4 regions of the Pseudoalteromonas maris genome follow, and region 1 is predicted to be linked to each of the others. Evidence: predicted binding sites of a transcription regulator. Region 1 holds the regulator's gene; each other region holds the start of a gene.
The links. Region 1 encodes sigma-54, which starts transcription at its own class of promoters, with help from an activator protein. Its sites were predicted from a motif close to GTTGGCACGNNNNTNGNNT; they were not measured.

Region 1 (2,208 bases):
TTTTCGCTAAGGTCTTGAGATGTTGGTCACATTGGTTATCTGGTACGAGCAGTGCGACAAAAATATCTACAGGGCGGTTATCAATCGCATCAAAATTGATGGCTTCTTTGCTGGTAACGACTAAAGCGATGATTTCATCAAGGCCTTCCAAACGGCCATGAGGGATAGCAATGCCGCGGCCTATGCCGGTGCTACCTAATTTTTCACGCGTTAAAAACGCATCGAGCAGTGTTTGCTCGCTCAAGTGAGGCGCATGTTGATGAGCAACCTGAGCAAGGTACTCCAGCATTCTTTTTTTGCTATTAAAAAGGACCGCAGCTTTGCTGCAGTCCTTTGAGAAAATATGTTCTAGGCTCATATTAGTGTCGAGACAATTTCTCTTTATGTTTGATTACTTGACGATCCAATTTGTCGATAAGGCCATCGATCGCCGCATACATATCTTGATGCTCCGCGGTTGCGAACAGTTCGCCACCATTTACGTGAAGAGTTGCTTCTGCTTTTTGTGTGAGTTTCTCAATATCAAGGATGACATGCACATTATTGATATGGTCAAAATGACGCTCAAGTTTTGCAAATTTGCTATTTACATAGTTACGAAGAGAGTCTGTGATTTCAACATGACGACCGGTAAGATTTAATTGCATAAGCATTTTCCTTCTTGTCTTGCGTCTATATCAAGCTTTTACGCTGATTTGACGGTGGAATGGCTAACGATTCACGATATTTTGCAATCGTTCTTCGAGCCACTTTAATTCCTTGCTCTGCAAGTATGTCCGCAATTTTGCTATCGCTCAATGGCTTAGCTGGGTTTTCAGCGGCTACTAGCTTCTTGATCAATGCTCTTATCGCTGTGGATGAGCATTCACCTCCGTTTTCAGTATTCACATGGCTGGAGAAGAAGTACTTAAGCTCAAATATTCCCCGAGGTGTGTGCATGTATTTCTGAGTGGTAACGCGCGAGATTGTTGACTCGTGCATTTCAACCATTTCTGCCACATCGTTGAGGACCATTGGTTTCATCGCTTCTTCGCCATGTTCAAAGAATGCCTGCTGTTGTTGAACAATGCAATTAGTTACTTTGAGTAGCGTATCATTGCGTTGTTCCAGGCTCTTTATAAACCATTTTGCCTCTTGTAAGTGAGAGCGAATAAATTGGCTGTCACTTTGTGATTTACAGTTACGCCCTAGTGAAGCGTAGTGATCGTTAACGCGTATTTTAGGCATGCTGTCTGGGTTCAATTCAACCACCCAGCGGCCCTTTACTTTTTTCACTGACACATCAGGTATCACGTATTCCGACTCTTCGCGAACGATGGTCGCGGCGGGTTTTGGATTCAGACTATGTATCAGTGTCATCACCTCTTTTAACTGCGCTTCTTTAAGCTTAGTCTTTTTCATCAAGGTGCGATAGTCGCGATTTCCTAGCAAATCAATGTAATTACAAATTACCTCTTTCGTTTCTCTAAGCCAAGGGGTTTGAGGTGAAAATTGATTGAGCTGGATCAACAAGCATTCTTGTAATGAGCGCGCGCCTATTCCCACGGGATCAAATAACTGAATACGTTTGAGTACCGCCTCAATTTCGTCTAATTCAATCTCTTCTTCTTGCTCTTCGTGATTAAGGCTTTCAAGTAAGTCTTCGGTTGTTACCGTCAGTAAGCCGTTATCGTCGATGGCCTCAATGATAGCCGTTGCAATGGCTTCATCAATTGGACTAAACGGTGTGAGTTGGAGTTGCCACATCAAGTAATCGTGCAAGGTTTCAGTTGTTTCACCTTGATACACAGATTCGTCATCAGGCATGGGGCCTGCAGAGGCCACGGGGGCCGCGCTAATGTATTCATCCCACGACACATCCATGGGCAAGTCATCGCCCATAGACTCGCTGCTCATGGCATCAGAACTCTCCATTTGGTCTGAAGTTTGAGTTTCTACCTCATTTTTGTCTTCGCCATTGCTGTGAGAGTCTTGGTCATTATCAGACTTGTCATTGTTATCTGAATAACTTTCCTCTTCGACTTCAAGCAGAGGGTTTGCGTCTAGCGCTTCTTGAATTTCTTGCTGGAGATCCAAAGTACTGAGTTGCAACAGGCGAATGGCCTGCTGCAGTTGTGGAGTCATTGTTAATTGCTGGCCTAAGCGCAGCTGTAATGATTGCCTCATGTACTCTAACAATCCTTTTTATTGTTATAACCTAAATTGTTC
Region 2 (2,208 bases), on a different contig from region 1:
GCTAGGTAGTGCATCGGCACCAAGAGCAGGTTTATCGCCTGAGCTCGGTAGGATGAGGCTCTCAGGGTTCTCAGGTAATGTGATGCCATTGAGTGCAAATTGTAATAAGGCGTCGAAGTCTGAGGTGTCGCCAACCAATACCGCGCCGATAATGTGCTGTGCTTTGCTATCAACAACCAGCTTTTTGTACACGCCTTGTGGTTGGTTAAAGTAGGTATAGCTTTGTGCATTTGCACTGTGGCCGTGCGCATCGCCAATTGAGCCCACATCAACGCCCATTAATTTGAGTTTGGTACTCATATCAGCGCCGAGGAACTCACCTGTGCCCGCATATATTTGCTCCGCTGCCACACGTGCCATGGCATAGCCCGGAGCAACAAGGCCAAAAATTCGCTCATTCCAGAGCGCGCATTCACCAATGGCGTAAATATTTGGGTCTGAGGTGCGACAGCTACTATCAATGCAGATACCGCCACGTTCACCCACTGCTAAGTCAGCTTGGCGGGCTAGCTGGTCGCTTGGGCGAATCCCCGCAGAGAATAGAATCATGTCGGTTTCAAGGTGGGTGCCATCCGCAAAAACCATGCGATATCGACAGGTTTCACCGGCTTCAATGCGTTGTGTTGCTTTGCCTGTGTGTACGCTGACGCCCAAGTCTTCGATTTTATCGCGCAACACATCACCCCCCGTACTATCTAATTGCACGGCCATTAGTTGAGGAGCAAATTCAACAACATGGGTTTTTAGCCCAGCCTGCTTGAGCGCATTAGCCGCTTCTAAACCAAGCAAGCCGCCGCCAACAACCACACCGACCTTGCTTTGCTGTGCCGATGCAGCAATGGCCTCTAAGTCGTCAATGGTCCGATACACCAGGCAATGTGGTTGGTCATTACCTGGGATCGGTGGAACAAATGGATATGAGCCGGTTGCAAGTACAAGGGTGTCGTAATCGAAGATGCGGCCATCTTCCGTTTGCACCTGTTTAGCGTCGCGGTTGATCGTGTTTGCTTTGGCGTTTAGTTCAAAGTGCACGCCCCATGACTCATATGTTTGTGCATCTGTCAGTGCAAGATCGTCCGCGCTCTTGCCATCAAAGAATGCGGACAGGTGAACGCGGTCATAGGCGAGTCTTGACTCACCGCACAATACGGTGATGTGTGCATTTGCATCTTGTTGGCGAAGTTGCTCAACAAAGTGATGACCCACCATGCCGTTGCCGATGATGAGAATTTTCGAAGTCTGTGCTGCGTGTGTCATGCTTTACGTTCCTTTAGAAAACAAAAAAGCCCACACCGATATTTCGGTGTAGGCTTCATTACCTGAAATGGGTCGATATGACCCATCGACAAATTGTGTTGTTGGCAAACCGGCAATTTGGGAGGTTTGCTATCTTGGTTGTTAGTCTATCAAGTTTAATGCCAATAATTTTAGTTATTTAAAAACAGTTAGTTAATGTTATTTGAGCATGCGTTTTTACGCATGTGCACAAGTGTAGTGCAGGCCATGCACCACTATGTATTTACTTGCGCCCATAGATACAGGGCGATACAAAACCACACTAGGCTCATCGCTTTCCAAAATCGCAACGGATCACGTTCCATCAATGGGGGTTTATGTTTAGTCAGATATTTGCGATTCGGGGTATGTAAATCGTGTAAAAATTCAGAGAGCTCCTGATAACGTTTCGATGGCTCTACCTGCAAGCCTCTTTTTAGCGTGTCATCGAGCCAACTGGGGATGTCTCCCCGTTTGGGAGCGATAGGCGATATGCTCAGTTTCCGCTGTGCATTGAGCGAGGTACAACGCGCAAGCTTGGTGCCGTAAGGGTATGAGCCACTTAATAAAAAGTAGGTCAATAAACTCAAGGAGAAAATATCGCCTTGCCTTGATGCTGCATATCCAAGGAAATACTCTGGCGCAGTGATCAGTAAATTGCCCCGCACAGTGTGTTCTTGTGCCAAATATTCACTGACGCCATCGATGCTAGCACTTCCCAAATCGATGATCGTGGCATGATCATGCTCATCAATAAGTATATTCTGTTCACGTAAGTCGCAATGCACTATCCCTGCCCTGTGCAGGGCTTGTAGCCCTTTGCCTATGTGCATCACGATATTACGAACTCGCTCTAAACTGGGTTTGGGGTTGTCTGTCACCCACTGCGCCAGTGATTTACCTTCGATATAATGAGCCAGTGTATACATGGCA
Region 3 (2,208 bases), on a different contig from region 1:
GATGACTTTATCGTTTAATGCCGCACGAGCACTAGGTCGTTAATTTGAATGTTACTCAGTGGGCGAGCAGAGATGTTTTTAGCCAGCGCACTGTGTTGATGTAATTGGGTGATTTCAACTTTATACAAAGATGTTACTTGTCTGGGCAAAGTGGTGCCATTGCTATCAATCACATTGTTGCTGTAGGCCAAGGTCAGCTGCTGTCCTTGCTGTAGGCCGTTACTACTGCCAAGGTTTATGATCACTTGTTCACCGTCGATATGCTTTATTTGTCCTTTTGTTGGCAGACATTGAGTCACTTTATTGAGGTCGTACATAATACGTTCGCTGAGTTTGGTTATGCTGCGCCCGTACTTACTTTGCCAAAAAATACCACTGTTTACATCTACTAGGGCGGTCTTGTCGAACTCCCACTGTGCTTCAGTTTGGTATGATTGCTGCCACAGTTTTTCGAAGCTCAAACCGTCAAATAAGATAAATTCCACATTGAAGTAACGTTGAAAGCTGTCATCACGCCAGAATGCGTAACCATTGTCACGCTTTTGACCGAGGGATGTGTCGGTGATTTGGGAAAACAAAACAAACTGGCTGTTGCTAGCACTGCGAATATAGTCAATCACGCTCTGGTCATACGCATGCTGATGAGTAAAAAAGTCAGCCACGGCAACTGGATTTTGATAAAAAGCGGTAGGCGCAATGCTCAGCTGAGCTTGGCTCATTAGAGCATACAGTTGCTTGGTAAAGGCATAAGGAATGTCAAATATTTGACCATCGCGGGCGTGTTGCGGATTAACTAATGCTGTGCGGGTAAGGGCAAAGTGATTGATAAAATCAGCCTGCTTACACTGGCTTTGATCACCATACACTTCCATTTGCAGTGTGATGCTGAAAATACCATTTTCTTGTTGTTCTTCAAGGATATGTATTTGCCCAATAGCGCCTTGAGATTGCAAGGATAAGTGATCTTCAGTGAGTACCCCATTAGTGAGCGTCTGTACGCTTGATAATGATAATCCTGAGTACTGTAGCGCTTGTTTTATCGCGTCGCTCACTGCTTGCGCACGTGCTTGTTCAGTGGATTGATCTGCAAGCACCGCGCGCCCTGTGGCCTCAAGCCATTGGGCATGTGTGGGTAAAGTCATAAACGCTAATAAGGTAGCAGTGATAAAAGTAACAAGGCGCATAAAAACAGTCACACTAAATAGTCATAGTAATGAATTAGCAAAGAGTGTACCAAGTTACTGGCGGGGATTGATAAGGGTGGCATTTATTGTGCATATGATTTTATTATTAGCACACTCATTGCCGGCGGAGAGACAAATGCTGCGACTAATTGGATTTATCATCATCTTACTGAGCTTATCAGGATGCAGCAGCGTGTTTGATAAGCACGTCGAATACGAAGTACAACAACCTGATAGCTATCCCATTTTGCGCGCCATTGGCTATGCGCCTATTGCGCCACAGCCAGGAGGCAGTGCCCAGCAAAAGTCTATTATGGCGATGAAGGCGTCAAAGATAGAGGCCTATAGAGAGCTCGCTGAGCAGGTTTATGGTCAACAACTGCAAGGAAATACATCTTTGGCTAATGCCATAGCCTCTGACGATGTACTGCAAGCCAAAGTTCAGGGAGTTATTCGAGGCGCTAGAGTGACGCGTAGTTATGTGGTGGGTGACAGTTATGCTACCGAGTTGGAGTTGGATATGAAGTTAGTGTATGACCTCTACGTAACACAGACCAAGCCACGTAAAATTAAAAAAGTGACCTACTACTAAGCAAGTAAGCAAGAGCTCGCGGGGTGAGGCAACACCCCGCATTGTAATACAGCATTCGGGCATCCAGATTTAATCTGAAAAATCTCTTAGTAACTATACCAATTGAATTAAATAAATAACCTGCCTAGCGCGCTAAAGAGCATGCTCACTACGTTATAATTTTAATAAGTAGAATAACTACATACACAAAATTATGCCTTGCTATCACGCTACTTATCCAGCGCTATCCTTGCTCACTTTTCTAACGCAATTGGTATTACCATCCCCCCTCGGGCGCTGCCCTCAAAAATCACAGTCACACCTTTATCAATAGGGTATCGTTTTACACCAATGGGCATAACTATGTGAGCACGATGTTTAGCCCGCCAAACTGATTAGCGATTGAAGTTGATTGGTATTACTTCGTGGTATTTGGGGCTTGGCGATGATTGT
Region 4 (2,208 bases), on a different contig from region 1:
GGATTTAGCGATCACTGGCGACGGTTACTTTGCCATGACTGAAAGTATCGCATCAGCAGATTTAACCTACACTCGTGCGGGTGCATTTAAGCTAAATGACGATAACTTTATGGTCGATGCAAAAGGCAACTTCTTACAAAGTTTCCCTGTAGACCCATCAACCGGTGACACGTCTTCAGTAAGCTTAAGTACAGCAAATCCAATTCAAATTCCAGATGCATCAGGTTCTCCACGAGCAACGCAAAACTTGTATCTATCATTTAACTTAGATGCGACGGCGGATGCCCCAGGCCTTCAGTTTGATCCAAATGAAAGTGCGACGTATAACTCGTCAACATCGACCACAGTGTATGATTCACTGGGTGAGCCACATATTTTGCAGTACTTTTTTGTAAAGATGGACCCTGCAACGAACCCGAACGAGTGGGAAGTATATGGCACACTAGACGGTAAAGTGATAGACCCAGCTACGGGCACGGAGCAGGCAGCTGCACCATACACACCACTGATTCAAATGGGCTTTAGCTCAAGTGGTTTACCAATCACGACCAACGGTGTGCCTAACGTCAATGCAACTACCTTTGACGAAGTGTTATTGCCAGCCGGTCCAGCAACAGGGTTATCAACCTTGCTTGATAATGGTGCGACGTTTCCTGCCACGGGGGTGGAACTGAACTGGCGTGATGAAAGTAACACGGCAAATAAAATACCCACTCAGTATGCGAGTCGCTTTGAAGTCAAAGCATTAGAGCAAGATGGTTCAACAGTGGGTCGTTTAGCGGGCATTGATATTGGTACCGACGGTAAAGTGGTGGCGTCATACAGTAATGGTGACTCGACTTTCCTTGGTCAAATCGCGATGGTGCGCTTTCCTAACTCACAAGGTTTGAATCAGGTCGGTAACACCAGCTGGAAAGAGAGTATCGACTCAGGTGAGCCTATTGCTGGTGAGCCAGGCACAGGTACACTCGGTACTATTAACTCGTCTGCGCTCGAGCAATCAAATACCAACCTGACTAACGAGCTGGTTGATTTGATCACCGCACAGCGTAACTTCCAGGCTAACTCGCGTGCCTTGGAGGTGAACTCGACGCTGCAGCAGACTATTCTGCAGATCCGATAATTTCCATCTTCCATCCAAAGGGCCACGTCGACAGTGGCCTTTTTTATCCGTCATTAATTTGTTGTCTTATGTTTACTCGCCTTTGGCTATGCCCTTGGTTCATATCTGCCGAGTGAACCACTTGTTGAAGTTCATTGATTCTAAGCGCTTTTTCAACGCTTTTATCTTCTTTTTACTGCCCTTTAAACGACTATCAAGTAGTTGGTATTAATCTTGCTTTTGCTTAACAAGTTAGAATTATTTGGAGCAAGTGCATGGATAAGATGCTTTACATAGCGACATCAGGAGCTAAACAAAGCCTCATTGGTATGGGGGTCAAAAGTAACAACCTTGCGAACGCCAATACCACAGGCTTTAAAGCGGATATCGCTCAGGCACGCTCAATGCAAGCCTTTGGTGAAGGGTTGCCAACACGCGTTTTCGCATTGCAAGAGCGCGCAGGAACGAATACGACAGCAGGTGGCATCTCACAAACTGGACGTGATTTAGACATCGCGATGAGTGAGCATGCTTGGCTTGCGGTGCAAGATGCTAATGGCCAAGAAGCTTATACCAAAGCAGGCTCCTTGGTGATGACCCAAGAGGGTATTTTACAGGACCGAGACGGCCGCCAAGTAATTGGTGAGGGGGGCCCTATTATCTTGCCCGTGCCCATTGAAAAAATTAGCTTCAGTGCGGATGGCATGATTCAAGTTCGCCCTCAAGGTGCGCCAGCTAACTTCCTCGAAGAAGTAGACCGTTTACGCATTGTTGAAGCGACAGGGCACCAAGTTGAAAAGGGCAATGATGGCTTGTTCCGTCCGCGCCAAGGTCAAAACATTGACGTTTCAGAGAATGTCTCAATCGTGCCAAGAGCGCTTGAGATGTCTAACGTCAATCCAGTACATGAGATGGTGGACATGATAAGCCACCAACGCCAGTTTGAATTACAAGTCAAGCTAATGAAAACCGCAGAAGAGAATGATCAGCGTGCTGAATCATTGCTGCGCATTATTTAATATTAGCGAGGAGTTATCACTATGAACCCTGCATTATGGATCAGTAAAACCGGCCTAGATGCCCAACAAACCGATATTTCGGTGATT

Region 2: the regulator sigma-54 is predicted to act here: its motif matches at 1,405-1,423, upstream of nirB (nitrite reductase large subunit NirB).
Region 3: the regulator sigma-54 is predicted to act here: its motif matches at 1,260-1,278, upstream of AAEU32_RS02255 (LPP20 family lipoprotein).
Region 4: the regulator sigma-54 is predicted to act here: its motif matches at 1,324-1,342, upstream of AAEU32_RS02205 (flagellar basal body rod protein FlgF).

The regions. Positions count from the first base shown of each region.
Region 1 covers NZ_JBMMUF010000003.1:295,508-297,715, reverse strand. Annotated here, with positions in the region: gene ptsN (PTS IIA-like nitrogen regulatory protein PtsN) at 1-358, opposite strand, end outside; gene hpf (ribosome hibernation promoting factor) at 360-647, opposite strand; gene AAEU32_RS06360 (RNA polymerase factor sigma-54) at 673-2,166, opposite strand; gene lptB (LPS export ABC transporter ATP-binding protein) at 2,191-2,208, opposite strand, start outside.
Region 2 covers NZ_JBMMUF010000006.1:104,862-107,069, reverse strand. Annotated here, with positions in the region: gene nirB (nitrite reductase large subunit NirB) at 1-1,257, opposite strand, end outside; gene AAEU32_RS10305 (bifunctional protein-serine/threonine kinase/phosphatase) at 1,512-2,208, opposite strand, start outside.
Region 3 covers NZ_JBMMUF010000001.1:458,146-460,353, reverse strand. Annotated here, with positions in the region: gene AAEU32_RS02260 (flagellar assembly protein T N-terminal domain-containing protein) at 15-1,184, opposite strand; gene AAEU32_RS02255 (LPP20 family lipoprotein) at 1,321-1,776, shown strand.
Region 4 covers NZ_JBMMUF010000001.1:450,491-452,698, reverse strand. Annotated here, with positions in the region: gene flgE (flagellar hook protein FlgE) at 1-1,123, shown strand, start outside; gene AAEU32_RS02205 (flagellar basal body rod protein FlgF) at 1,378-2,121, shown strand; gene flgG (flagellar basal-body rod protein FlgG) at 2,143-2,208, shown strand, end outside.